Regions from separate parts of the Pseudarthrobacter sp. KH_020_B genome, predicted to be linked through region 3. Evidence: riboswitches for the same ligand, from Rfam matches in the RefSeq annotation. Region 3 holds a riboswitch; each other region holds the start of a gene.
What was found. Region 3 has a riboswitch for cyclic di-AMP ahead of AC3IT0_RS03750 (aggregation-promoting factor C-terminal-like domain-containing protein). Riboswitches for the same ligand answer to the same signal wherever they lie in the genome.

Region 1 (10,548 bases), 180 kb from region 3:
CCAATGCTGCTTTCTGGACGAGTTCAAACGACGCGCGGCCCGAGACCTGAAGGACCAGCCCGGTCAGCGGAAGCAACCGCTCCCGCAGTGCCCAGCCCACCACCTTGTCCACGGCGTTGTGGCGTCCCACATCCTCGCGGAGGCACAAGAGCTGCACGCCGCCGTCGTCCGTTATGCGGAAGAGGCCCGCGGCGTGCACTCCGCCGGTGACGTCAAATACGTCCTGGGCTTCGCGGAGCCGCCCGGGCAGGGAAGCCAAAACGTCGGCCGGTACGGTCAACGGATCCGCCGCCGGGCTGAAATGGGAGGACTTGCGCACTGCCTCGATCGAGTCCGTGCCGCAGATACCGCAGGAACTTGAAGTGAAGACGTTCCGTCCCTTCGCCGGGAGTTCGACGTCGGGCCGCAGCTGGGCTTCCACCACATTGAAGGTCTGGACGCCGTTTTCGTCCTCGCCGGCGCAGAACCGCAGTGAAACCAGCTGCTCGGGAGCCCAGATGATCCCCTCGGACACCAGGAAGCCGGCCACCAGGTCAAAGTCGTCCCCGGGCGTCCGCATGGTCACTGAAAACGACAGCGCGCCGATCCGGATTTCCAGCGGCTCTTCGACAGCCAGGACGTCTTCGCGGTGGCGCACCGGGAACTCAAGGGCATTCGCCGAGCCATCCAGGACGTATTTGTGCACCTTGCGGCGCTGGGTCACCCGCCCCATCAGCCGCCTGCCCGACTGTTTCGCAGGACCCCGTGGACGTTCCGGACCTGCCGGTTGGGACTGTTCATAAGTCCATCATCGCACCACGGGCGGGCCTGCGGAGTCTGTGACCCCGCAGCACGGCGCCTACCCCAGCAGGGCACTCCAGTCCACCGGGCCGGCGGGCTTCGAAGCATCCTTGCCTGCCGCCCGGGTCGCTGCCTTGGCGGCGGGCCGGCCCTTGGGCTTGGTACCCGGCTGCTCAGGCATGGGCACCGGCGGCCCCCACGGCAAGGCGAACGCCGGGACGGGTTCGCCCAGCTGCACGCCATGCGGCGGAACAACCATCACCCCGTGCGCCGACGCCAGCCCGCGCATCATCCCGGGCCCCGTGTGCTTGGCCGGTGAGGCCATCCCGTACAGCAGGCGGAAGGGCATCAGCCTGGTCCGGCCCGGCTCCGGTTCGAGCGTGGTGCCGCACGGGACCTCCTGCACCGGCGGCATGGTGCCGTGGCCCAGCGCGGCCAGCAGCGGTTCGCCCACCGTGGACAATGCCATCATGGCGGCCAGGGGGTTCCCGGGGAGGCCAAGGACAAAGCGCCCGTCGGGGAGCTCGGCCAGGACAGCCGGGTGGCCGGGGCGCATGGCGATGCCATCGATCACCAGCCGGCCACCCAGTTCCGCCACCGCTCGGCGGAGGTGGTCGGTGTCCGAGCGGCCGGTGCCGCCGGTGGTGATTACGACGTCGGCCGGCAGCGCGGAGGGGTCCGGCACCTCGGGCGGGAGGTCGGCCAGGCCGTCGAGCCACTCCGCATAGGAGTCGCCGATCCGTTCCTGGCCGCCGTCGATGCCGCCGAGCATTTCCACAACGGCCGCGAGCTGCGGGCCGAAGGTGTCCCGGACCTGTCCGGGGACCGGCAACCCCTGGGCCACAACTTCGGAGCCGGTCAGCAGGAGTTTGACCACCGGCTTGCCCTGGACCAGCAGGTCATCATGACCGGCCAGGGCCGCGACCGCCAGGTGGGCCGGGTTCAGTGTTACGCCGGCCTTGACCAGCACCTCCCCCGCTTCAGCTTCCTCCCCCGCCTTGCGGATATGCTGCCCGTTCCCGGGTTCGCCGGGGCGGGCGGTGCCGCCGGTCATCAGCAGCGGCAGGCCGTCGTCGTCCGTTCCAAGCACGGCGCTTTCGCTGCGCAGGACCGCTTTGGCGCCGGGCGGGATCAGTCCGCCGGTGACAATGGGACTGGCCTGGTGCGGTGCCAGCCGCTGGCCAGCCTCCGCCACGATCCACGGGCCGCTGCCGTTGACGGCCCAGCCGTCCATCGCAGACGACGCATAGTGCGGCATGTCGTGCAGCGCGGTGATGTCCTCGGCCAGGACCCTGCCCAGGGTCTGGCCCAGGGGAACCCGGCCCGGCGGAATCGGCGTTGCGATGTCAAAGGCGGCTTTGCGAGCCTCGTCCCAGGTGTGGGCAAGGTGCTTTGCCGGGGCTGTCTCCTGCTGGGGGTTTTCGGATGCGTCGCCGGGAGCGGCGGTCACTGAACGGGAGTCATTCGACGGGGGTTCCGGCGGATTCCGCGTCATAGTCTGCGGCAAGGGTGCGGGCACGGTCCATGGCGGCGGTCATGGCAGCGGCGTTAGTGGCCTGTCCCGATCCCGCGGCCAGGCCGGCGGCGAAACCGGCAATAAAGGTGGTGAGCGGGGCGGCCGGGCGAACCACTGAGTGGGCTGCCACGCCGGCCAGCGACAGGATGGTGTTGACGTCGATCTGGACGTCCTCCAGTTCATACGCCTGGAGCAAGGCCCTGCACCACTCTTCCAGCGTCTCGTCCTGGCTTTTCACGCTCTGCCTCCCAATTCATCTGCGGCGGTGTTGCCCCGGAGCCCGGCTAGGGGATCCGGGCCGGCTACTCCAAGTGCGGCGGCATCGTCCCAGGTGTCCACGTCGGCCGTGGAGCCGGCCGGAACGGCGACAAGCTGCACGTCCAGACTAGCAAGGAGTGCCCTCACCGAACCGTTGATTAAGCGTCCTGTGCTTTCCAGTTCCGCCACGGAACGTTGTAGCGCGGCCGTGCTATAAAAACCGACCAGTGGCTGGCGGCGGCCATCGTCCGAGACCGCCACCACGCCGTCCGACTCCAAGCCTGCCGGCGTTCCGGCGGAGTGTTTCCCGGCGGCGGGGCCTCCTGAGCGCAACGCAGCCTTCAGCGCCGCCACCGCCTGCCCCACGTTGGGCATGTCGCAGGCCAGCACCAGCGTCAGACCGGGGCGGTTGCCGCCCGCAGCGGCCAGGGCTGCGAGCCCGGCCGCGATGGCGGCCGCCGGACCGCCAAACGGCGGTTCTTCGCGGCAGCGGAGAAACCCGGCAGGGACTTCCCCAGTAGGCACTTTCCCGGCCTCCGGACCAACCACGACGGCGGCCCGGGCTCCCCCGGCAGCGGTGGCGGAGCGGCGCAACAGGGAGTCGCCGTCGTACATCAGACTCTGCTTGGGCACACCACCGAGCCGCGACGAACGGCCGCCGGCGAGGATGACGGCATCGAAGTCGAGGGGGTCAGCGTCCACCCTCCTAGCTTAACCGCGCGGGCTCGAATACCGCGCGGGGCTGGACTTCAGGCGGCCGGTCAGACGGCCCGGTCAGGCGGCCCGTTCCGGCAGCAGGAAGGGATCCCAGGCCGGCGTGGGCTTCTCAAGTTCCTTGATCTGCCAGATGGTGCCATGCGGTGGTTCCGGGACAAACCTGAGCTTCCAGCCCATTTCAGCCGGCGTGTGGTCGCCCTTGGTGTTGTTGCACCGGAGGCACGCGGCCACCAGATTCTCCCAGGAGTCGGCGCCGCCACGTGATTTGGGCTGCACATGGTCGATCGTGTGGGCACCTTTGCCGCAATACGCGCACCGGTGACCGTCCCGCCGCAGGACTCCGCGGCGGCTGACTGCGGTCCCCTGGTTGTATCTGGGGCGGATGTAGCGGTTCAGGAGAATCACTGACGGCCGGCCCAGAATCTCCTGCGGTCCCACCACAGGATCATCGCCCTCGGCAATGACACTGGCCTTGCCCGTGAGCACAAGCACCAGCGCCCGGCGGAAGGTGACTACCGCCAGCGGTTCATATCCAGCATTCAGAACGAGAGTGCGCATGCACGTACCTCTTTGTGGCCGCACCCGTCAGGGGCACGAGGGCCGGCTGCCCCCGGCATATCCGGGCTATGGATCGACACCACAAGAGTAAACAAAGAATCCCGGGATCAACTAATCCCGGACGTGGCCGCGGTCACGTGTCGGGCCAGGCAGCCGTCCGGATCCGTGCAAAAAGCCCGCAGACAGCAAAGGACCCCCGCCGTGAGGCGAGGGTCCTTCGAAGGCTGAGTCAGCTGCTAGGACACGCGGATGAAGACCGGTCCTGAGCCAACGTTGGCGCTGAAGACAACGGTCTGGTTGCCGTTGTAGCCGCCGTGCACTGCCTGGCCGTTGCCGGCGTATACGGCAATGTGGGCCACGCCCGCGCCGCCGTCGGCGTAGTAGATCAGGTCGCCGGGCTGGGCCTCGGCGGCGCTCACGGTCTGTCCCAGGGACAGGTAGCCTGCAGGCCAGCCGTGGTAGTTGATGCCCACGGCGGCCAGGGCGTTGGTTACCAGCATGGTGCAGTCCTGCATAACACCCAGCTGGGCGTACGCGGCGGACAGGATGGCCTGGCCCTTGCCGCTGGCAGCAACCGGCGCCTTCGGAGCGGCCGCCGCTACGTTGACGGTGGCAGCGGCCTTGGCCGGAGCCGGAGCCGGAGCCGGAGCTTCAACAACAGGTGCGGGAGCCTCAACCGGAGCCGGCGTGGTGGTCACGGCGGGCTTCTCGTAGGAGATGGCAATAGTGGAAGCAGCCGAAATGATGGCGGGGGCGGAAACCTCAACCTCAAGGTTCGAAGCGGAAGCAGCTTCACGCTGGACGCCGGTGTCAGCGTTCGCAGCGATACCACTGGTCAGGACAAGGCCGGAAGCAGCAGCGATAACCGCTGCCTGACGGCCCACGCCGCCGGCGTTGTCGCCGACAGCCTTGGCAATGACAGCCAGCGAGTTGGTCTTGGCGACCTCGGCGCGGTGCCGTGCAACAGTTGCGCGTGTAGTCATTAATTTCTCTCTTTCGTTTTCCTCAGGACCGCGTGGGCAGCCCAAGGGCTTTGGACGCGCCGGCATCTTGGGGGTACGCCGGCACGCCCCGAACGGGGATTTAGCGAAGAGTTTCTCGCGAAGAAACGGTTCCGGCAGCACAGGGCTGCGGAACTGCTGGATTGGAGGAAACTACGGGGCCATCGTGAAGAACGATCCGCCGCCCGTGGATGCCACGGAGTGGAGCAGCGTGCCCTGGGACGGGTTCAGTGCGCTGATCATCATGCCGTTGCCGACGTAGATGCCAACGTGTGCGCCGCCATTCTGCATGACCAGGTCACCGGGAGCCGGTGTGGCGGTGGGCCGCATGGCGGTCCAGGCATTGGTGCGGGGAATGCTGATGCCGGCCTGGGCGTAGACCCACTGGGTGAAGCCGGAGCAGTCCCAGCCATTGGGAGTGGTGCCGCCCCAGAGGTAGGGGTGGCCGATACCGGTGTAGGCAAGTGCTGCCAGACCCGAAGCGGCAGCGGAGGAGACAGTGTCCGCGAGCTTGGAGGCCGCGGCCTCGGTTGCGGCAGCACCCTGGGCCCCGGTTTCGGAGGCCGTGGACTGCGCACGGACCGTCTCAACCTTCGGCGCCGGCGTCGTCTTGATAACGGGGCGTTCGAAGGAAACAGTAGCCGTGGGCGCGGCAGTTACGGCAAGTGCCGTCTGCGCGGAACCGGACTCGCTGGAGGCGGATACGCCGGCGGTGGTGTCCGCGGCGTTGGCCGGAAGCCCCATGCTCAGGATCAGACCTGATGCAGCTGCGATAACAGCAGCCTGGCGACCTACGGTCCCGGCGTTGGCACTGACGGCCTTGGACACGGAGCCCAAGGGGTTAGTGCGAACCGGTTGTGCGCGGTGACGCGCAGAAGTATGGCGTGAAGACACGAAGGTAGCCTCTCCCAATGCCTGCGAGGTGAGCTGTCGGATTCGGATGGGAGTCACCCGGCCGCGCTGCTTCACGGTGGAAGCTTTGCGACTTAACCCCAAGGCCTTCAAAATTCGAAGACCAAAATTGGTTCCCCCGCCCCTGCCAGACGATGTCATGCGAACGGACCTTGAGCGGTGGCAGAGCTAGGCAATCCACTCAAGAACGTCAACTTCGGAAAAGTTGACGCGCTTTAGACGTTACAGGAGTTCCGAGCCAATGTCACATTCAGGTCACGGCATGTCGCTGCGATTTGAGAGTTTGCCATCATTTTGAATCAGAGCCAGCCGGTGGGGTCAACGACTTCGCCGTTGATCTGGACCTCGAAGTGGAGGTGGCAGCCCGTGGAAGCGCCCGTGGTGCCGCTGAGGGCTACGACGTCGCCGCGGCTGACCGTCTGGCCTACCCTGACGCTGGCGGAGGAGAGGTGGTTGTACGTGGTTTCAAGGCCATTGCCGTGATCCACCACCACGCGGTTGCCGCCGCCGTACTGGTGCCAGCCCACGAAGGTCACGGTGCCGCTGGCAGCAGCCAGGACAGAGGTTCCGCACTGTGCCATGAAGTCCTGGCCACGGTGGAAGTCGCCGGAACCGCCGGTGATGGGGCTGATCCGGAATCCGAAGGGTGAGGCCGTAGCCAGCTGGGCCAGCGGCGAGCCGAGGCTTCCGGCAGAGGCGGCGCGGGTAATGGATCCCGCGGACTGGGCGCTCAGCAGCTGCTTCAGCTTGCCGTCGGGATCACCCTGGGTAACCACGGACGAGCGGCTGAAATCAATTTGGGCGGCGGCTTCGGCAGTAACTTCGGGCTGCGGAGCAGCGGAAACGGCTGACGCCGGCTGGCCGGGTGCCGGCGTGGCCATCACGGGGCCGGTCACAGGAACCGTCACGGTGAGTGCCAGGCCTGTGGCTGCCAAAGCGATGCCCGCCTTCTGGCCGAGGCCACTGGCGGCGGCGAAATCCGTCATCTGCCGGAATGGTCCCCGGCGGCGGCGTGCTTCCCGCTGTGGGTCGCGGGGCCTCTCCGCGGTGAAATCCTCGGCCACTCTGGGCGCCGAAGCGGGACCCACCGCGCGACGGCGGCCCCTGGAGTATTGCGTGGTCAAGAATGTTCCTCTCTGGATAGCCTGCGAAGTTAGCTGTCGGATTCGGGTCAGAGAGTTCAAAGACCCGGTCCGCCGTAACAAGCACTTTGGCGCAGAGATATCCCGTGAGGATCCTTCGCTGGAAGAGGCTTGCTGCTGACGGACTTCACCCCAAGGCAGTCTTGCGACTGCCGGTTGTGGTTCCCCCGCCTCTGCCAGTTGGTGACTCGTGCACCTGATCCGCTGGCAGAGCTCGGCTCCGGATCAGGTAACGCTTTTGTATCGACGCTGAGTTGCAACTATAGGTGATTAACTTGGACAGTAACAATTCCGTTATCTTTGCGGAACTGGCGTCACTGCGCTACGGCGCGGCACCACAAGGGGGCCGCCGTCCTGTTAGCGGGAGACTGCCGCCCCCGTCAGCGGACGGACACAAAGACGTGGGATGCCACTTCCGGGGGCAGCTCGAGCGCCCCTTCTATTCCCGGAACCCGCACCGAAATGTACTCCCCCACGCGCTCCAGGGACACCGAGGCACCGGGCCTGATCCCGCCTTCGTCCAGCTGGACCAGCAGCTCAGGTTCCACCTGGATGGGCTCAGCCAGCCGGCTGACTGTCACGCTCGACGCCGGCCCGTAGCCCTGCATCGCATCAAGGAGATTAATCACACCAGCGTCAGGGAGCGCAGGCGCGGGTCCGCCCAGGGCGGCCAGCCCGGGAATGGGGTTGCCGTACGGGGACTCGGTGGGATGGTTGAGCAATTCGTAGATGCGCTGCTCAACGCGTTCACTCATCACGTGTTCCCAGCGGCACGCTTCATCGTGGACGTAGGCCCAGTCCAGGCCAATCACATCCGCCAGAAGCCGTTCCGCCAACCGGTGCTTGCGCATCACTTCCGTGGCGCGTTTCCGTCCGGCTTCGGTCAGCTCCAGGTGACGGTCTCCGGAGACCACCACCAGTCCGTCGCGTTCCATCCGGCCGATGGTTTGGGACACCGTGGGCCCGGAATGCCTCAGCCGTTCGGCGATGCGTGCGCGAAGAGCAACGATGTTCTCTTCTTCAAGCTCCAAAATGGTCCGAAGATACATCTCCGTAGTATCGATCAGATCCGTCATCCAGCTCAGCTCCTCGAGCGCAGTACCTTGCGTTGTCCCACCGTATCGCGTCCCGCGCAGCGGCGAGGTCCGCTAAAAAGCTTAGCCTATTTTGAATTTGTCTGGATAATCCCCGGGCGGGGACAAATGGTCTCATTGGCCGGACTTATGACGGCGCCGGTTCCCGCCCAATCGAGGGTTCGGGCAGAATAAAGGAGGTCCTTATGCAGTCACCGCCGACTACCGGCCACCCCACCGTCCGGACGTGAGCCACGTCCATGCCGAAATTGGAGCCCCCGTGAGCGAAACCAGCATCACTATTCCTGCCGAACTCCTGCCAAAGGATGGACGGTTCGGCGCAGGACCGTCCAAGGTCCGGCCGGAGCAGCTCGAAGCACTCTCGGCGGCGTCCAGGACCATCCTGGGCACCTCCCACCGCCAGGCTCCGGTCAAGAACCTCGTAGGCTCCGTCCGTGACGGCCTCAGCCAGTTCTTCCGGGCCCCCGAGGGCTATGAAGTGGTCCTCGGCGTCGGCGGCTCCACCGCTTTCTGGGACGTCGCCAGCTTCGGCCTGGTGGAGAAGAAGGCCCAGCACCTGTCGTTCGGCGAGTTCGGCTCCAAGTTCGCCTCAGCCACCAACAAGGCCCCGTTCCTGGACGCCTCCTCCATCATCAAGTCCGAGCCCGGCACGCGCCCGGTATCCGCCGCCGAGGCCGGCGTGGACGTCTACGCCTGGCCGCAGAACGAAACCTCCACCGGTGTCGCAGCTCCGGTCAAGCGCGTTGTGGGAGCCGACGCCGGTTCCCTGGTCCTGGTGGACGCCACCTCAGCGGCCGGCGGCCTGGACGTGGACGTCTCCGAAGCCGATGTCTACTACTTCGCCCCGCAGAAGAACTTCGCGTCCGACGGCGGCCTGTGGCTGGGCCTCTTCTCCCCCGCCGCGGTGGAACGCGCCGCCCGGGTCAAGGCCAGCGGCCGTTGGATCCCGGACTTCCTGGACCTCCAGACCGCCATCGATAACTCCAGGCTGAACCAGACGTACAACACGCCGTCGCTCTCCACCCTGGTGACCCTCGACAACCAGGTCCAGTGGCTGAACAGCAACGGCGGGCTCGACTTCGCCAGCAAGCGCACCGCTGACTCCGCCGGCCGGATCTATTCCTGGGCCGAGGCCTCCGAGTACGCCACCCCGTTTGTGGCCAAGGCGGAGGACCGGTCCAACGTCATCGCCACCATCGACTTCGACGACTCGATCGATGCTGCCGCGATCGCCAAGGTGCTGCGCTCCAACGGCATCGTGGACACCGAGCCGTACCGCAAGCTGGGCCGCAACCAGCTCCGGATCGCCACGTTTGTGGCCATCGAGCCGGCTGACGTCTCCGCGCTGCTGGCAAGCATCGACTACGTGGTGGGCGAACTGCGCAAGTAGCTCCCCCGGGCGCGAACGGACACTTGAGGCCCAGGAACCGGGGCCCCAAGTGTCCGTTCGCGCTGTTTTGTGGTGGCGCCAGGTTTGTGGTGACGCCAGTTGTCAGCGTCCGACGGCGTCGTCCGGGTTTTCGTCCCGGGCGGCGCCGTTTGCGTTGTCCCCCGGTTGCTGGACGCCCAGGTGGGAGACCACACCGAAGTACCGCAGGCCGCGGGCGCGCCGGTTGAAGGTGAGCCGGAGCTGCTGGGCGCGGATGATCCAGATCATTCCGATCACGGCGGCGATGATCCCGGAGGCTGCCGCCACGGCAAGTGACCACCGGGGGCCGGCGACGTTGGCCACCCATCCCACAAGTGGGGCGCCGATGGGTGTGCCGCCCATGAAGATGGCCATGTACAGGGCCATGACCCTGCCCCGCATGACGGGATCGGTGGTGGTCTGGACGTAGCCGTTGGCACTGGTCATCATGGTGATCGCGAACAGGCCCACCGGCACCAGCGCGACGCCGAACCAGAAGTAGTCCGGGGCAAGCGCGGCCAGTCCCGAGGTCACGCCAAAGGCGGCCGCCGCGCCGAAGATCATCCGCAACCGGGGCTTACCGCGGCCGGCGGAGAGCAGCGCGCCTGCCACGGAACCGATGGCCATGATGGAATTCATCAGCCCGAAGGCGCTGGCGTCCAGCCCGAATTCCGTGCCCACCATCGCGGCGATGAACAGCACGAAATTGAGCCCGAGTGTTCCCACGATGAACACGGCCACGAGGACCACCACAATGTCCGGCCGGAACCGCACATAGCGCAGCCCCTCCCGGATCCGGCCCTTGCCCGGCGCCGCGCGCGGAAGCTGCCGCAAGGACGCCGTCGGAATCTTCCACAGGCTCAGGAGCATGGCCAGGAAGGTGCAGGTGTTGATCAGGAACACCCAGCCGGGACCGACCGCCACGGTGAGGACGCCGGCCACGGCGGGCCCGATCATCCGGGCGACGTTGAAGGAGGCACTGTTCAGGGCCACAGCGTTGGGCAGGTAGTCGTCCCGCACGAGTTCCGATACGAAGGTCTGCCGCACCGGGGCATCGAGGGCTGAGACCATGCCCAGCAGCAGGGCGAAGCCGTAAACGTGCCACAGCTGGCCGGCGCCGAGCACCACCAGGACGCCCAGGCCGGTGCTCAGGAGGGCCATC
Region 2 (7,350 bases), 170 kb from region 3:
CAACGGAGCCGCATCGGTGGCGTCGTCCCGGACAGGCAGGCTGACCACCAGGGTGGCCCCGCCGCCGTCGGTCTTCTCCAACCTGACGGACCCGCCGTGCGATCCCACAATGGCGGCCACAATCGCGAGCCCCAGGCCGCTGCCGCCGGTCTCACGCGTCCGGGACGTGTCCGCGCGGTAGAAACGCTCGAACACCTTGGACGCGTCCTCTTCGGAGATGCCGGGGCCGTGATCACGGACCTCGATCACGGCGATCGGCTTCCCGCCGTCGGAGGTCCGGACCCCGACGGCGAGTTCGATCGGGCTGCCGTCCGGCGTGTAGCGCAGGGCGTTCCCTACGAGGTTCCCCACCACCTGTCGCAGTTTTGCTTCGTCACCGAGCACCGGTGCGGGGGCGGGCGGATCGTCGCCAAGGCCGGTCAGGGAGATGGGGCGTGAGCGGTCGCTTGCCTGCGTGTCCACCACTGCATCGTGGGCAACCAGCTGCAGGTCAACGGGCTTTTGCTGGAGCGGGCGCTGTTCGTCCAGGCGCGCCAGCAGGAGGAGGTCCTCCACCATTGAACCCATCCGTTTGGCTTCACTTTCGATCCGCCCCATGGCCGTGGCCACGTCCTCGTCGGTGTCCAGGGCACCGTGGCGGTAGAGCTCGGAGAACCCCCTGATGGTCACGAGCGGCGTACGCAGCTCGTGGGAGGCGTCGGCCGCGAACCGACGCATTCTGCCCTCGGAGGCTGTCCGGGCGGCGAAGGCGGTCTCGATATGGGCCAGCATGGCGTTCAGCGAGCTGCCGAGCCGCCCCACTTCGGTGCCGGGATTATCGACATCCACACGCCGGGAAAGATCGCCGGCGGCGATGGCAGCTGCGGTCTTTTCCACCTTGGCCAGCGGCCGGAAGGACCGGGACACGGTCCAGCTGGCAATCAGGGAGGCCAGCAGCAGGGTGAGCAGGCCGACGCCGGTGACCACCAGGGTGGCGTGCTTGAGGACGTCATCGACGCTTTGCAGCGGCAATCCGATCACAACCACGGCAGGACGGCCGATATAGAGCACGGTGACAGCGACCACTCGCCAGTTCTGACCGTCGGTGCCGCGCACCTGGTAAGGACGCGCGCCCCGGTCCTGGGCCTCCTCGACGGAGATGGTTGAGATGTCGGGGCGCTCATCCGGATCGCCGCCCAACAGCTGGGGGTCCTCACCAGGGGTGTAAAGAATCAGGGAGTAGTCCGTGGGAACCATCGGGTTGGTGGGTGCCTGCAGCTGGGTGAACGAGCGCTGCTTGCTGGCGAGGTCGACGGCGGCGTACAGCTTGTCATCCACCTGTGCCTGGAGGTAGCTGTGCAGCAGCGTCAGGGTTCCGGCGCCGGTCGCAGTCAGCGCAACAATCAGCAGTGCCATGATCATGGCCACCAGCTGGGACCTCAGTGAGGCCGATTTCCACCGCTGCAGCAAGATCAGCGCTTCTCGGCCGTCCGGAGCACGTAGCCCACTCCGCGTTTGGTCTGGATCAGGGCCGGTGCGTCCGGATCAATGTCCACCTTGCGCCGGAGGTAGGAGATGTAGGACTCCACGATCGAGGCGTCGCCGTTGAAGTTGTACTCCCAGACATGGTCCAGGATCTGGGATTTTGACAGCACCCGGTTGGGGTTCAGCATGAGGTACCGGAGGAGCTTGAATTCCGTGGGGGACAGTTCAATCACGGTGCCGCCGCGGCGCACCTCGTGGGCGTCGTCGTCGAGCTCCAGGTCGTCCACCCGGATCACGGCATCGTCGTCGTCGAGCAGGGGCTGCGTGCGGCGCAGGACCGCGCGGATGCGGGCCACCACCTCGTCCAGGCTGAACGGCTTGGTGACATAGTCATCCCCGCCCACCGTGAGGCCGGTGACCTTGTCCTCGGTGTCGTCCTTCGCTGTGAGGAACAGGACCGGGAAGTGCTTGCCCGAAGCCCGCAGCTTGCGGGTGACGGTGAAGCCGTCCATGTCCGGCAGCATCACGTCCAGCACCGCCAGATCGGGCGCGTGGAGCTCGGCGGCGGCCAGCGCGTCACGGCCGTTGGCGGCAGAGACCACCTCGAAGCCTGCGAACCGGAGCGAGGTGGACAGCAGCTCGCGGATGTTGGGTTCGTCATCAACAACTAGCAGCTTGGCTTCTGGGCCGGTCTTCTTCATGCTCCCATCATGCTCCCAGAATCTGTGAGTTTTCTGGATGGATGGTGGGTGTTCCATGGATTCTCGATGCGATCGGCTGCGAGCCCTCTGCCCGGACTTACGCGGGAGCGGGGAAGCTTCGCTCAGATAAAGGTGGCCGGGTCGACGGTTTGGTCATTGACCATAACCTCAAAGTGGAGGTGGTTTCCGGTCGAGTTCCCGGAGCTGCCCACTCCGCCGATCTGCACGCCCTGGGCGAGGGTCTGCCCGACGGAAACACCGATGGTAGCCAGATGGTTGTAAGTGGTTTTCAGGCCGTTGCCGTGGTCCACCACAATCCTGTTCCCGCCGCCATACTGGCTCCATCCTGCTTCGGTCACTGTCCCTGCGCCAGCGGCGAGCACGGGTGTGCCCGCCGCCGTGGCCACGTCCACCCCTGTGTGCAGTTCACCGGCTGCGCCGGTCACGGGGTTGCCTCTGTATCCGAAGGGAGAGTTGACGTTCATCGCGGCAAGTGGCTCCCGCAACCCCGTGGCCGGTGCGGCTGGTGCTGGTGGAGCCTGGACCGGCCCTGACGACTGGGCCGCGATCGCCGGAGAAGGTTCCGGCGCGGGTGCGGAGCTGACCTCGGGACGGTCAAACGCCAGGCCGGCGTCTGCATCCGCTGCGGGCTGTGCGGCTGCGGAGGATTCTGATGCGGCAGGACGAGCGGCCAGCAGGCCGGGGTCCGCCTGCGCTGCGGACAGTGCGGTCACGGCAATCAGTCCCGTGACCGCGGCTGCCACACCAAGCTGCTGTCCGCGGCTTCCCCGGGTTGGCTCGGTAAGGACAGCTGCACGGCGGCGGCCCCTGTTCGGCGAAGACGGGGAAACGGCACGGCGGAGGCCGTGTTTGAGGTGGGAAAGCAAAATGTGGGTCCTCTCGGCGCCGGCGAAGTTAGCTGTCGGATTCGGACGAGTGGACTGTCCGGCCTTCCCTGCTGGACGCCTCACGGGCGTTCTCTCACAGGGCCGGCTTCACCCCAAGGTGCACCATGGCACCGTCTATGGGTCCTCCGCCCCCGCCTGGAGACTGAATGTTCATGGGGCGCCGGCGGGGTTTGGCGAAGCGGCCACACGCATGCCCGTTGAAAGCATGTATTCCATCAACCCTAACCAACGACGCGCAAAAGTTACAAATTCGTTATCAAGAGATCAGCGTGCGCAGCTGTTAGGCCGGCTGGAAATGTGGTCAGCCCGCCGTATCCACATCCTTGGCGTCCATGATCCGGTAGGCATACCCCTGCTCTGCCAGGAAGCGCTGGCGCTTAGCCGCGAAATCCTGGTCCAGGGTGTCCCGCGCCACCAGCGAGTAGAAGCGGGCCGCCCGGCCGTCCTTCTTGGGGCGGAGCAGCCGGCCCAGCCGCTGGGCTTCCTCCTGCCGCGACCCAAAAGAACCCGAGACCTGGATGGCCACCGAGGCCTCCGGCAGGTCGATGGAGAAGTTGGCTACCTTGGACACCACCAGGGTGTTCACGTCGCCGGCGCGGAAGGCATCAAAGAGTTTCTGCCGTTCCTTGACGGACGTGTCGCCCTTGATAACGGGAGCCTGCAGGCGCTCGCCGATCTCATCCAGCTGATCGATGTATTGCCCGATCACCAGCAGCTGCTCGCCCACGTGCCGGGCCACCAGCTGTTCCACGATCAGGGTCTTGGACTCGGACGTGGCGCACAACCGGTACTTGTCCGCGTCCTCGGCCATGGCATAGGCCACGCGTTCGTCCCGGGGCAGGTCAATGCGGACCTCCACACAGTCCGCGGGGGCGATGTAGCCCTGGGCTTCGATGTCCTTCCAAGGCGCGTCGTAGCGTTTGGGCCCGATGAGGCTGAAGACCTCGCCTTCGCGGCCGTCCTCGCGGACCAGCGTGGCGGTGAGGCCCAGCCGGCGGCGGGCCTGCAGGTCCGCGGTCATCCGGAAGATCGGCGCCGGCAAGAGGTGCACTTCGTCATAGATGATCAGGCCCCAGTCGTGACCGTCCACCAGTTCCAGGTGCGGGTACAGGCCGCCGCGTTTGGTGGTGAGGACCTGGTACGTGGCGATGGTGACCGGGCGGACCTCCTTGACCGCGCCCGAGTACTCGCCGATTTCATCCTCCGTCAGGGACGTCCGCTTGAGCAGCTCATCCTTCCACTGCCGGGCTGCCACCGTGTTGGTCACCAGGATCAGCGTTGTGGTGGAGCTCGTGGCCATGGCCGCGGCACCCACCAGCGTCTTGCCCGCCCCGCAGGGCAGCACCACCACGCCGCTGCCGCCGGCCCAGAAATTCTCGGTGGCGAGCTGCTGGTACGGGCGAAGCTTCCAGCCGTCCTCGTTCAGGGCGATCAGGTGGGGTGTGCCGTCCACGTAGCCGGCCAGATCCTCCGCCGGCCACCCGATTTTCAGGAGCAGCTGCTTGAGCTGGCCGCGCTGTGAGGAGTGGACCACAATGGTTTCGCCGTCGATCCGCGGCCCGAGCAAGGGCTGGATTTTCTTGGACCGGATGACCTCCTCCAGCACCGGGTAGTCGTCCGTGCGCATCACCAGGCCGTGCTGCGGGTCCTTCTCCAGCCGCAGCCGCCCGTACCGGGACATGGTCTCTTCGACGTCGATCAGCAGCGAATGCGGCACCGGGAACCGCGAGTATTTGAGCAGCGTGTCCAGGACCTTCTCCGCGTCCAGGCCGGCGGCGCGTGCATTCCACAGGCCCAGGGGCGTCAGGCGGTAACTGTGCATGTGCTCGGGGGCGCGTTCCAGTTCGGCGAAGGGGGCGATGGCGTGGCGCGCCTCGGTGGCCAGTTCGTGGTCCACTTCGAGCAGGATGGTCTTGTCACTTTGGACGATCAGCGGGCCGTCGTTCACGCGGGGGAGTCCTTCACTGGCGCAGTTCTTCTGCGGCCTCAATATCGATAATGCGGTGGATGGAGAGCACTCGCTCGGTTTCCTTGGCAGGATCGAAGACCCTGACGCGTCCGCCGTTCACGGAAAGGGGAACAACTGTCTCCAGGCAGGAATTCCCCTGGCTGTCCACCACGTTCATGCTCACGCGCTGCTTGAGCCGGATAGCCCGCTGCAGGGTCTCCAGCCCAAGCTGGGTCGCAGCTTCGCCGGAGCCAGGCACCGCGCCTGTGTGGTTTCCGGAGGCTTCAGGCCGCCTGTTCCGCAGGACGGCCAGCTGCGCGGCGACGTCGTCCTCGGCGGGTGCGGTCCGCGGTGCCGTGTAGACGGGGCGGGCGCTGCCGGGAACACTTGTGGTGCGGCGGAGCCGGACCACTCCGGGCTCGGACTGGTCCACAGACGGCGAGAGGCCCAGCCCGCGCAGGACCTGGGCTGTTTCCTTTGGCGGAGCAGTGGAGATCAGCACCGTGGGCGCAATCCGGGCCAGTCCCAGGCCGGCCGCCTTGGATTCCGCTGCCAGTTCCAGCACCGTTGCCTCATCGTCGCTTTGGATAAAGCTGGCGGCCGTTCCCACCCGGAGCCGGCCGTGCCGGGACGCGGTGTCCTCCACCAGGTATTCCAACGGTTGGGGCACCGCCGTGGCCGAATGCTCACGCAGGAACTCCAAGAGGCTCGACGCGTCGTGCCCGGCGTCCAGCGCCCGACGAACCGACTTGGCGGAGAACCGGTAGATGGTGGCGGGCCCCTGCCCCTCGGCGTCGGCCATCACCAGGAGTTTTTCGGCCAGCTCCGGAGCCAGGTAGCCCGGGGCAACTGCGGTCAGGTCCGCCTGGAGCAGGACGTGGTTCAGCGCCGCAGGCAGATGCTCGCCCAGGATGCCCAGGGCTTCGTCCGGGTTGTCTTCGGCAATGGCGCTGCCGAGCTGACTCAACGCACCGGACCCGATCAGTCCCAGCAGCTCCGCTTCCGCCAGCACACCCCTGATCAGGGAACTGAACCGCCGGGCCATCCGCGGCTGCGTCCATTCAGCCCGTTGGAGCACGGCCGCAGCATCCAGGACCGGTGCCGTGCCGTCCGCCGCGGCAGCCTCCTGGGTGAGCTCCTCCAGAATTTCCAGGATCCGCTTCCTGACCACCGGGGCGTCCGGCCGCTGCGCCTCGGCTGAAAGGGCATTAACGGTGTTCCCGGCCAGGGCACGGTGCGCGGTGGGGACGCCGCTGGGGCCGTTAACCGGCTGACCCACCAGCGAGGGCACACGCTCACTCGCGAGCCAGGCGTTGACCAGCCACAGCCACTGCTCCTGGCGGGGGAGGGCCAGCCATTCCAGCTGCGGGGGCTGCACCCAGGAGGACGAGTCCACATCAAGGCGCAACAGGCCGGAGAGGGCGCTGAGCTCCAGCAGCAGGCCCGCCCGGTGCTGGTCGATGCGCAGCGTCTCGGCCAGCCGCTTCATTTCCCGGACACCCACGCCGCCGCTGCGCAGCGTAGCCAGCGGCTGTTCGCGGACGGCATGGAGGAGATCACCCACCAGCCGGAGGGTTTCAGCGATGGCGCCCAGCGCCGCGTTCCGGCGAAGCGCAGCGGTGGTGCTGCCCAGCTCCGGAACCGGCGGGGACAGGGAGAAGTCATTGATGATGGCCCCGCCACGCAGCGACAGCCCCACGCTGTGCGGCAGTTCCACGTGTGCGGCGTCCAGGGGGACCAGCAGGCCGCGGGCCAGGAGCCAGTCAACGGGCCCGACGTCGGCGCCCTGGTTCGTGACCGACGCTTTCCGTTGCGCCTGGGGGACGGCACCCATGGCCCAGTTGCGGAATTTGGCGAGCAACGCCGTCGTGCGTTCCGGGGCCCCGGCCAAAGCCTCGCCGAGTGCCTCGGGAGAGGACGTCCAATGCTGCAGCGCGAGCGCTGCCTCCATGGGGGTGGTGGCGTTCTGGATGGAGACGCCGCTGCGGTGCAGCTCGGCTACGAGCTGGACTGCCCGCTGGGCAAACGCGGGCTGAAGCCTGACCAGTTCGGTGTAGCTGCGCCCCAGCCCCGCAGGATAGATTCCCACCACGTCCTTGAGGCTTCCCACCGGCAGGTAGTAACGCTGCCGGTGGGCCGAAGCCACCGTTCCATGCGGCGGCACTGCCCGGTGCACCAACGCCAGTTCCTGGAGCGAGGCCAGGATGCGTTCCAGCGCCGCCACCGTGGACCCTGCAATGAGTTTCCGGACGCCCGCCGCAGATGCGCTGTGCTCGGTGTCCGTGTTCGTGCAGAGGTGCAGGGTTTCCAGCACCTGCATCTGCGGCCT
Region 3 (10,548 bases):
CTGTGCGTAAGCGCGGATCTCCTGGGCAAGTTTGGCAATGGAGGTTCCGGCAGCCGCTGCGGTCTCCTCGTCGATGCCCATGTACACGACAAATCCACGGGCCACGGTGTCATTGGCGACCGGGCGGACGGTGTTGGGTCCCGCGATGACCGGAGTGGGCGCAGTCAGCGGCGCGGCTTCGGCGGGCTGGACGGCGCGGAGCTGGCCGTAGGAATTGGGGTTGTAGCCCTGGGGTGTGTAGCCGGGGGCCGGAAAGCTGGCGCCAGGGGCGGCCGGGGCGAATGCCGGTCGGGCACCGAATCCCTGGCGGAGGCCGGAAGCCTGGCCGGCCTTGCCTGCGTTACGGACGGAGATGTGGACGTATCCAGATGCAACTGACATGAATGCTTACCTCAATGTGAATGGCCGTCATCGCGGCTCGAATGCTGGTTGTCCCCGCAATGAAATCTGGGGATGGCGCCCTACGCTGGGCTGGGGGGCGAATGCCTAAGAACTTCGTGGGGTCTGAAGGTCAGGCGTGCATTCGGCAACAGCGCATGTCGGCAGCAGCGGGTGTGCTGGGCCAATATTCTGCGGCTGCAGGTGCTGTTGAGTTCTTGTTCACAATTGAAAGTGTGCAACGTAACAATGAAAACTTGCAAGTAACAAAGGGCGCTTTGTTCCGCATACTGAGACAAAATACGGATTTGTGTTGCAGATCACCATTCTGAAATGGCAAGAAAACTGCAGTTGTTGCCCGCGAAGGGCGCACGAATGGCCCTACATGGCGAACAATCTTCACCCAATCGCGCTTCTAAGCCGGAAGAATTCACCGTGCAATGGCTTGCCGGAATTGCCCGTTGCCTTTCGGCGTCTGTCCAACGGAAACGGCTCCCGCCGGCGAATTATCGGCGTTCCGCCCGGCCACCCAGATCGCCCATCCAGCTCGCTAGGCTGGGATTCACAGCGTGCGCACAGGAACCCCATAGCGCGGGCTAACCGAATGATCGGAGAGTTGTCCCATGGCCACTTCGCACTCCATGACCAACAACCTTCCGCAACTGACCCACCCGGACGGCTCCCCCATCCGCGCCCTGGTGGTTGACGACGAACCCAGCCTCTCCGAACTCATGAGCATGGGGCTGCGCATGGCCGGATGGTCCGTTGGCGTGGCTTCGGACGGCCCGGAGGCCATCAAGCTTGCCAAGGAGTTCCGCCCGGACGTCCTGGTGCTGGACGTGATGCTCCCAGGGTTCGACGGCGTTGAGCTGCTGGGCAGGATCCGCGCCTTCGCGCCGGAGGTACCTGCGCTTTTCCTGACCGCCAAGGACGCCGTCCAGGACAGGATCGTGGGCCTGGCGGCCGGCGGGGACGACTACGTGACCAAGCCCTTCAGCATGGAGGAGGTCCTGCTGCGGCTGCACCGCCTGGTCCAGCGGTCCGGCGTTGCCGCAATGGACACCGCCGAACTTGTGGTGGGTGATCTTGTCCTGAACATCGACACCCGCGAAGTGACCCGGGCAGGCGACGACCTCCAGCTCACCGCCACCCAGTTCGAGCTGCTCCGGTACCTCATGGAGAACCCCAAACGCGTGATCAGCAAGGCCCAGATCCTGGACCGCGTCTGGAACTATGACTTCGGCGGTCAGGCCAACATCGTGGAGCTCTACATTTCCTACCTGCGCAAGAAGGTGGATGCAGTGCACCCGCCCATGATCCATACCGTGCGGGGCGCCGGCTACGTCATCAAGCCGACCGAGTAACCCCTCCATGTCCACGCCGCAAGCATCCTCGCCGCGAGCAACGCCAGCACCAGCCCGGAGCTGGCTGAAACCGGATACGTGGCATCTGCGCACGCGCCTGATCCTGTTGACCATGGCCCTGCTGGTGGCCATCTGCGGCGCCGTGGGGCTGTTCAGCTACGCCTCCATGGACTCCTTCCTCACCGGCCAGCTGGATGGGCAGCTGAGCCAGGCCGCCAAACGCTCGAACGATCCGGGCCGCCCACCCTTGGGCGGCTTCAACGGCAGGCCCGATCCCCTGGACTCACGCGGGCAAAGTGTAGGAACGCTGAATGCGCGGATCCTGAACGGCCAGATCCCCAGCGGCGGCTTCCTGGACTCGGACACCACCCGCCTCGCCCTCGACACCGAAGACAAGCAGACCCTGCTGGCGCTGACGCAGAACAGCACCCCTGTGAACCGCTCGCTATCCAACGGGGATTACCGGATTGTGGCCGTGGAAACCGGTTACGGCGATGTCCTTGTCACGGGCCTCCCGCTCGCCGCCAAGGAGAGCACGCTGGCGTCGCTGGTGTGGACTTTTGTGTTCGTTTCCCTCGGCGGCCTGGCGCTGATCGGACTGGCAGGAACCGTGCTGATCCGACGCACCATGAAGCCGCTGGAGCAGCTTTCCGAGGTTGCTACCCGGGTGGCCCGGCTCCCGCTGGATGCGGGCGAGGTGGCACTTGCGGTGCGCGTCCCGCCGTCGAACTCCAACCCCGGAACCGAAGTGGGCAGCGTAGGGCACGCCCTCAATCTGATGCTGGACAACGTCGCCAACGCACTTGAGGCGCGGCAGCGGAGCGAGACCAAGGTTCGGCAGTTCGTTGCCGACGCGTCCCATGAACTCCGCACCCCGCTGACCGCCATCCGCGGGTATACGGAGCTGATGCGGATGACCGAGGACTTCACCCCGGACGGCCGGAAATCCCTTGGCCGCGTCCAGAGCCAGTCCGAACGCATGACCACCCTGGTGGAGGATCTGCTCCTGCTGGCCCGGCTCGATGAGGGGCAGCCCCTGAAGCTCAGCGAAGTTGACCTCACACAACTTGTGATCGAGACCGTCAGTGACGAGAAAGTCATTGCCCCGGACCACCACTGGCGCCTTGAACTGCCTGACGAGCCGCTCGCCGTCACCGGTGATGCGTCCCAACTGCGTCAGGTGCTGGTCAACCTGCTGTCCAACGCGCGCAAGCACACGCCGCCCGGGACCACCGTGGTCACCGCTGTCAGGAAGGCTGCCGATGGCGGCGCGGCGGTGACGGTAACGGACGACGGCGGCGGCATCCCTGCGGAGTTCGTGGACCATGTTTTCTCCCGGTTTGCCCGCGCAGACGCGGCCCGCAAGGGTACGGCACCTGCCTCGGGCGCCGGGGCGTCGGAAGGCACCAGCGGCCTGGGCCTGTCCATTGTCCAGTCGATCATGGAGGCCCACGGCGGGAGCGTGGAAGTGACATCGCGGGGCGGGCGGACGGCGTGTCGCCTTGCTTTTCCCCGCCGGCGTCCTGGCGCGGACAGCCGACGCCCGAGCGCAGCAAGGCGACACACCGCCGTCGTGACTCCTGTTACCAAAATGTGACTTCAGCGTCGAGCTCCTGTAGCGTCGTTGAGGTGCGGTTCCCTTTTGGGCCGCATATCCGGATGACGCCAAGCTCTGCCGCTTCCCGGATTCCGTTTTCAGAGGCAGAGGCGGGGGACCCACCGTCCCGGGCACCAAGTGTCCTTTGGGGTTAAGCCAACACGTGATTGTGCCGTGTGGCCGGATGCCCTCATCCGAACCCGACAGCTAACTCCGCAGGTGTGAGAGGCGATCCATCATGTCTGAATTCAAGGTAGAACCGCGCCCGCAGGGCGACACAAAGTCCGACAGCCGCCGCAAGCAGTCCCGCTTCGGTGCAGCTATGTCCCCGCTGTCCAAGGCGGCCCGGATTCCCTCCGTGGGCCAGCGCGTCGCGGTGTTCGCCACCGCGTGCGCCCTGTTGGTCGGAGTCAGCGCCGCAGCACACGCTTCCGAGTCGGCCTCGCTTGCAGCCAGCGCCAACCAGGCCGCCGAAGAAGAGCGCGCCCAAGCGAACCTCAGCTTCGAAGCAGCCGAGATTCAGGCCCCGGCCACCCCGGAAGCTCCGCCGGCCGAGATCAACGTGGCGCCCCAGGCTGCCGACCCGGCACCTGCCCCTGCACCGGAGGCCGCACCGGCTCCGGCTCCCGAGCCGGCTCCTGCCCCTGCCCCGGCTCCCGAGCCGGTTCCTGCCCCTGTTGTGGCGATCAATGACCCCGCAGGAGCCCAGGCCTACGCCGCCGGCCGGCTGGCGACCTATGGCTGGTCCGCTGACCAGATGCAGTGCCTGCAGACGCTGTGGACCAAGGAATCCGATTGGACCACCACGGCCACCAACCCCAGCAGCGGCGCGTACGGCATCGTCCAGTCGTTGCCCGCCGAGAAGATGGCGAGCGCCGGCGCGGACTACGTCACCAACTACCGCACGCAGATCAACTGGGGCCTGAACTACATCCAGGAGCGCTACCAGTCACCGTGCGGTGCGCTGAACTTCCACCTGTCGAACAACTGGTACTAAGCCGACTTCGCTGAGCGGCGCCGGCAGTTCACGAAGGTGATCCGCCGGCTCAAAACCGGAAAGAAATGATCTGCCGTCCCCCAGCGTCCGTTTCCACGGAGGCGGAAACGGCACTGTAATCCGGGATGTGGAGCACGCCTTCCGGCAACTCGCCCGTATTGGGACCCACGGCCACCGTCCGGATACCTGCGGCAACACCTGCGGCGATTCCTGCGGGCGCGTCCTCGAACACCACGGCGTCCTCCGGTTTCACGCCCAGCAGGCTGGCTGCCATCAAATAGCCTTCCGGGTGCGGTTTGCCCCGCGTGACCCGGTCCGCCGTCACGGCCGTAGCCGGCATCGCCAGTCCGGCGGCGTCCATACGGATGTCCGCGAGAGTCCTGTCCGCTGAGGTCACCAGCGCCACTGCCTGGGCCGGGAGGCTGCGAAGCAGGTCGGCAGCCCCCGGCAGCGCGACGATACCCGCAGTCCGCACCCTTTCCATCGCCCCGAGTTCCTCAGTGAGCGCCACGACGTCGGCCCCCTCCGGCGCGAACCGGCGTACGGTATCGACAGCCTGGACGCCGTGCGAAGTGCGCAGGATTTCGGCGATGTCCAAGCCGTACCGGGCAGCGAATTCTCCCCAGACCTCCTCCACTACTGCCGTGGAGTCCACCAGCGTGCCGTCCATATCGAAAAGGACGGCCCGGCAGGTCAGTGTTCGCGTGGCGGCAGGTGCGGCAATGTTCATGCTGCCTATTTTGCCTTAGGCGGCACGACCCGGCGTCACAGTCTTAGGCGGCACGACCCGGGATGTACTGCACCGCCCATTTGTTGCCATCGGGATCGGCGAAATAGACGAAGTGCCCCCAGTCCTGGATGTCTATGTCGCTGACCTCCACACCGTTGCTCTTGAGGTGGGCGTGGGCAGCCTGGATGTCGCTGACCACCATCTGCAGGCTTGGGGCCGTACCCGGAGGGGCGTCATTGAGACCCTCGCCAATACAGATGGAGCAGGCGGATCCCGGCGGGGTCAGCTGGACGAAGCGGATGCCATCCATGGGCCGCTCGTCGAAATCCGGGTTGAATCCAACCTTGTTGACGTAGAAATCCTTGGCACGGTCAACGTCGGATACGGGCACAAAAACGAGTTCAAGTTTCCAGTCCATGCGCCACAGGCTAACGGCGGCGGCAGGAAAGCGGAAGGCTTGTTTCTGGAGCAGCCCTGTCCTAGCCGGCGATGCCGTACAGGCGGTCTCCGGCGTCGCCCAGCCCGGGAACGATGTAGGATTTCTCGTCGAGCCGTTCGTCAATGGAAGCCAGCACGATGGTGACGTTGGCCTCGGCAAGTTCCTCTTGGAGCTTGGCCAGGCCTTCCGGCGCGGCCAGGAGGCAAATGCACGTGACGTCGGAGGCGCCGCGCTTAAACAGGAACTTAATGGCTTCGCGCAAAGTTCCGCCCGTAGCAAGCATGGGGTCCAGCACAAAGATCTGCCGGTCCGTCAGGTCCTCCGGGAGCCGCTCCGCGTAGGTGATGATGTCCAGGGTTTCTTCGTCGCGGGCCATGCCCAGGAAGCCCACTTCAGCGGTGGGGACCAGCTTGGTCATGCCCTCAAGCATGCCGAGCCCGGCGCGCAGGATGGGGACCACCAGAGGTGTGGGCTTGGTGAAGGCGGTGCCCACTGTGGTGCTAACGGGCGTCTCGATGGTGACCGGCTGGGTGCGGACCTCGCGGGTGGCTTCGTAGGCCAGGAGAGTCACCAGCTCTTCCGTCAGCTGCCGAAAGACAGGTGACGGAGTCTTCTTGTCCCGCAGGACGGTGAGCTTATGGGCGACCAGCGGGTGGTCCACAACGAGAGTGCGCATGCGTCAAAACTATCACCCGGCACTCCCGCCACTGGGTCCGGCCATGCCCTTGTCCTGGACCACATCCCGCACCAGGGGCCGGTCGAACGTGGGGGCCGGGCCGTCATGATCGCGCCGCCTGATGAAATGGAAGAGCCTGTGCGCCAGGATCACGATGCCCAGCCAGGCCAGGCCAAGCAGCCAGGCGGCAATGACGTCGGTGAGCCAGTGGTGCCCCAGGAACACCCGGCTGAGCCCCATGCCGACGATAAACAGTGTGCCGGCTGCGATCAGGGACACCCGGACCAGGGTCTTCTGGTACTGAATGCAAGCCAGATAGATCACCAGTCCGATCACCACCGTGGTGTTCAGCGTGTGGCCGCTGGGAAAGGACGGTGACGTCTCATACGGCGGCACGGCGTTCGAGTGGTCCGGCCGTGTACGGCCCACAAGCTTCTTCCCGAGGGTGGTGGCGGTGATGGCGAAGGCTGCGGCACCGCCTATCAGGACGATGGGCCGCCAGGTCCGTCCGACAAATGTGAGCCAGGCGGTCAGGATACTGGCGAGGATTGGCATTCCGACGCCTCCGCCGATGTTCGTAAAGCCGGTCACCGCCGAGTCCAGCACTGGATTCCGCAGGTCTTCGGCATACCTGAGGGTTGGCTTGTCCAAGTTCGCCAGGCCGGCGTCGTCCACCACATCGTTATAGACCTCGGCACCCAGAAGGGCCAGGGTCACCGTGATTATGCCGCCGATCAGGATGGTGATGGCCAGCGCGGCATACGGCTTGAACCATGTCCTCAACCGCTCTGCGAGGGTGTCCACGAGTTCCTCCTGGCGTCACTGAATAGCAAGGATGGATATCCTTCGAAACTATCATTGAGCCATGGTCCCCGGCGAAAAGAAATACAGCGAGTGGATGGGCCTTGCCCTGGACGAAGCACGGCGCGCACTGGCCACCGAGGACGTGCCCATCGGCGCGGTGGTAATTGGGCCCGACGGCGCCGTGCTGGGCTCCGGACGGAACCAGCGGGAAGAGCTGGGAGACCCCACTGCCCACGCCGAGATAGTGGCCATCCGCCAGGCTGCGGACCGGTTGCGTGCCTTGTCCAGGCTCGACGGCGGCACCGGGGATGGCTGGCGGCTGGCGGACTGCACGCTCGTTGTGACTCTGGAGCCGTGCGCCATGTGCGCCGGCGCGGTGGTGCTGGCCAGGATTCCCCGCGTGGTCTTCGGCGCCTGGGACGAGAAAGCCGGAGCGGCGGGCTCGGTGTTCGATGTCCTCCGCGAGCGCCGGCTCAACCACTGGGTTGAGGTGTACGGCGGTGTCAGGGAAGAGGAGTGCGGGGCGGTCCTCAGGGACTTTTTCGCGGCACACCGCAGCGGGCTGTAACGCGGCTCAGACCGCCTGCCATGCGTCTCAGCTGGCGGCATTCAGGGCGTCGATCCTGTCCTGGCGCGAGGCCGGTGAGTCCAGGCTGAACGAGCGGAAGTCGCCCAGTTCGTCCCGGATCCAGGCCTCTACCTCGGCGATGCGTTGGGACACCGCGGGCGTGGCCCCGTCAAAGAGCCAATGGGCAATCCGCGATTTCGCGGGATCGTATTGCCACAGCCCGATGATCCGGCCGCGGTCGAAGATGGGATGGTCCGGCAGGTCAGCCTGCAAGGCCAACGTGGACCCCAGGACTTGCTTTCCCTTGTCCTGTTCGGCAAACAGGTCCCCTGAGTTCCGGCGGAGCAGGACCAAAGAGTCCGTGCCGGCCAGCAGCTGAATCTGTTCCTCCGCGGGCGCCTCGAACGACGCAAGGCGCCCGACGTCGTCGGGCATCATCCACAGCACCTCACCGTTGGCGGTGGGAACCTCCACCGCCCCAATGGCGGCCAACGCCGCTTTGGTGTGGGCCAGGGTGAACCCGGTGAACCATTGCGACTGCTTGACCGTGGCGCCGCCAGTCCAGCCGAGATAGCGCTGCAGGAGGAGGCTGCGGGCGGCGTCGTCGTCCATCGCGGTGGGCGGCAGCCCCCACAGTGTGTAGGCGTAGCGTTGCTGATCCAGCCGGCCGTTGGCGGGGACGCGCCGGATCCGGCCGTCCGCCTGGAGGAGGCCCAACGCCGTCGGCAACGTGGTGGCGGCGCCCTTCTTCTTGCCCTCTTCGCCGAGGTTCCTGACAGAATCGCCCAGCAGGTCCTTGAGCTGCTTGGGGTCCAGCGGGCTGCCGGCTTCGGCCAGAGCGTGGAGGATTTCCTCCTCCAGCAGCGTGATCTCGCCGCGCTCGACGCCCATCCTCGCCAGAACACGGAACGGTGCCACGGCGGCGTCCCGGCCGATCTGGAGGCCCCACGCAAAGTCGTCCTGTCCCAGCACATAGGTGCAGCCGCGGGCGGTGGGCAGCTCGTGGATTTTCAGGGACAGGACGTCGGCATCCGCCTGCGCGCGGCTTGTGCCGGCGCGCGCAAAGAGTGTGAGGTACGGGTTGGCGCCGCCGACGGAACGGGCCCAGCCTGCTCTGCTGAACACGCTGGCGGCGTCCGCGCCGTTCAGTGTGCCGTCGAGGCCCTGCCTGTGCCAGGCCCATGCCCTGAGGAGTTCTGGGGTGAGCGCCTGCGGATCCGGGGCATCTTGGCTCAGGGCTTGCGGGGTCACGGCTTGTGCGATCACGGCTTGTGGGACCACGGCTTGTGGGATAAAGACGCTGGCGGAGGTCGGGTGCGAGGTCATGGCTTATTGTCCACCTGCCTTCCCCGCGGCGGTAGGCGCTTCTTCAGGAGACGTTCCTTTGGAACGCGATTCTTGCGCAGGCACGCCGAGGATCTCCAGGACGTTCCGGGCGGTGGAGTCCCAGCCGGGCAACTGTTCCCGCGCAGCCAAGGCAGCCGCACGCCAGCCGGCGCGGAGGTTTCCGTCCTCCAGCCACTGCCGGATCACGGCAGCCAGCACGTCCGGGCGGTGGTCTTCGGGTCCGCTGCCTTCGGGTCCGCTGTCTTCGAGTCCGCTGCCTTCGAGTCCGCTGTCTCGAGGTGCGTCGCCCTCAGGTTCGGCGAGCCCGACGGCGGCGCCCGGCACCGCATACGCCGCGCCATCGCGCTCACCATCACCTTCGCTGTCCAGTCTGCTGTCCAGTCTGCCTGCGAGACTGGCGGCCAGTTTTCCGGCCAGTCCCAACGCGTCCACGGCGCCGGTTCCCTCCCGCACGATGACAGGGATGCCGTGGGCCAGCGATTCCGTCACCACAAGTCCAAAGGCTTCGGCCCGGGACACAAGCAGGCTCAGGTCCGTCCGGTTCCATTCGTCCGCCAGGGCTTTCCCGGCGAGCTGGCCGGTCATGCGCACCCGGTCCTCCATTCCATGGGAGGCAATGGCTGCCCGGACCTGCGCCGCGTAGACGGGGTCGGCGTCGTCCGTTCCCACCAGGGACGCTGTCCAGGCGAGGTCCTGGAGCCTGGCCAGCGCCGCCACGGTCAGCAGCTGGTCCTTGTTGGCCAGCAGCGCGGCCACCGCAATGATGTGGGGCGGAGCCGAACCCGGCGCCACCGGTGCAGGGTCAGTCCCGGGCAAGGCAACCCGGCTGGCGGGGAGTCCGTGCTTTTCTGCCGCCGATGCCGCTGCGGACGTACTGGTGCAGATTACGCCTGCGGCAGCCCGCAGCGCCCGCCCTTCGCCGTCGGGATGGCTCGCCGACGGCATGTGCTGCAGGACCCAGGTGTGTTGTCCTGCGGCCGCGGCGTACTCCAGTTCGACAGGGGCGCCGCACGCGATCAGCCCGTCCACGAGGGTCACGGTTTCTGGGGTGATCCCCGACCGCGGATGGTCCGTCTCGGCGTCCCAGGCGCCCAGCAGGCCACCGAACCGCCGTCGTTCTCTGGCACTGGCCTCAGGCCAGGAACCTTCCACGGGCAAAACCTCCACGGCAACGCCCAACGTCCTCAGTCCTTGGGTGAGCCGCGCGTTGTAGACGTTGCCCCCGGAGTTGTGGCGGATGTTGGCGGGGACCAGGAATCTGACCAGCATGGGATCAGGCGGAAAGGTCAAGCGTGTAGGTGGCCCATGCGTCCGGATTTTCGCGCAGGGTGACGTCGACCCCGGCGAGTTCGCGGCCGTCGTCGTTGTCCTTGAGCCGGCCCGCGACGGCGTGGGCGATGTACTCGGCAAGTGCCTCGGTGGTGGTGAGCTTGCCTGCGAAGTCCGGGTGTTCGTCCAGATTTTTGTAGCTGAGGCCGGACAGCACGTCCTCGATGATGCTGCCGGCAGCCCCAATGTCCAGGACGATCGAGTCCCGGTTCAGCGCACGACGGAGGAACGTCACCTCCGCCACGAACGTCGCCCCGTGGAGGGCCTGGGCCGGGCCAAATACTTCCCGCGGGAGGCTGTGGGCAATCATGAAATGGCG

Region 1: linked by a shared signal. The riboswitch ahead of AC3IT0_RS04555 (M23 family metallopeptidase) and the one ahead of AC3IT0_RS03750 (aggregation-promoting factor C-terminal-like domain-containing protein) in region 3 are both predicted to bind cyclic di-AMP.
Region 2: linked by a shared signal. The riboswitch ahead of AC3IT0_RS04510 (M23 family metallopeptidase) and the one ahead of AC3IT0_RS03750 (aggregation-promoting factor C-terminal-like domain-containing protein) in region 3 are both predicted to bind cyclic di-AMP.

Annotation. Positions count from the first base shown of each region.
Region 1 covers NZ_CM174506.1:948,368-958,915, reverse strand. The annotation lists gene fdhD (formate dehydrogenase accessory sulfurtransferase FdhD) at 1-712, opposite strand, end outside; gene AC3IT0_RS04585 (molybdopterin molybdotransferase MoeA) at 839-2,275, opposite strand; gene AC3IT0_RS04580 (DUF6457 domain-containing protein) at 2,241-2,534, opposite strand; gene mobA (molybdenum cofactor guanylyltransferase) at 2,531-3,256, opposite strand; gene AC3IT0_RS04570 (HNH endonuclease) at 3,329-3,829, opposite strand; gene AC3IT0_RS04565 (NlpC/P60 family protein) at 4,066-4,812, opposite strand; gene AC3IT0_RS04560 (C40 family peptidase) at 4,984-5,658, opposite strand; cyclic di-AMP (ydaO/yuaA leader) riboswitch at 5,729-5,892, opposite strand; gene AC3IT0_RS04555 (M23 family metallopeptidase) at 6,042-6,866, opposite strand; cyclic di-AMP (ydaO/yuaA leader) riboswitch at 6,870-7,089, opposite strand; gene AC3IT0_RS04550 (iron-dependent transcriptional repressor DtxR) at 7,265-7,960, opposite strand; gene serC (phosphoserine transaminase) at 8,238-9,368, shown strand; gene AC3IT0_RS04540 (MFS transporter) at 9,471-10,548, opposite strand, start outside.
Region 2 covers NZ_CM174506.1:939,096-946,445, forward strand. The annotation lists gene AC3IT0_RS04500 (sensor histidine kinase) at 1-1,449, opposite strand, end outside; gene AC3IT0_RS04505 (response regulator transcription factor) at 1,452-2,165, opposite strand; gene AC3IT0_RS04510 (M23 family metallopeptidase) at 2,288-2,929, opposite strand; cyclic di-AMP (ydaO/yuaA leader) riboswitch at 3,058-3,228, opposite strand; gene AC3IT0_RS04515 (DNA repair helicase XPB) at 3,375-5,021, opposite strand; gene AC3IT0_RS04520 (helicase-associated domain-containing protein) at 5,035-7,350, opposite strand, start outside.
Region 3 covers NZ_CM174506.1:766,577-777,124, reverse strand. The annotation lists gene AC3IT0_RS03765 (winged helix-turn-helix domain-containing protein) at 1-381, opposite strand, end outside; gene AC3IT0_RS03760 (response regulator transcription factor) at 1,002-1,742, shown strand; gene AC3IT0_RS03755 (HAMP domain-containing sensor histidine kinase) at 1,750-3,339, shown strand; cyclic di-AMP (ydaO/yuaA leader) riboswitch at 3,420-3,572, shown strand; gene AC3IT0_RS03750 (aggregation-promoting factor C-terminal-like domain-containing protein) at 3,578-4,336, shown strand; gene AC3IT0_RS03745 (HAD-IA family hydrolase) at 4,386-5,066, opposite strand; gene AC3IT0_RS03740 (VOC family protein) at 5,110-5,484, opposite strand; gene upp (uracil phosphoribosyltransferase) at 5,546-6,181, opposite strand; gene AC3IT0_RS03730 (phosphatase PAP2 family protein) at 6,194-6,985, opposite strand; gene AC3IT0_RS03725 (nucleoside deaminase) at 7,047-7,553, shown strand; gene AC3IT0_RS03720 (DNA glycosylase AlkZ-like family protein) at 7,581-8,879, opposite strand; gene AC3IT0_RS03715 (glycosyltransferase) at 8,883-10,169, opposite strand; gene AC3IT0_RS03710 (6-pyruvoyl trahydropterin synthase family protein) at 10,174-10,548, opposite strand, start outside.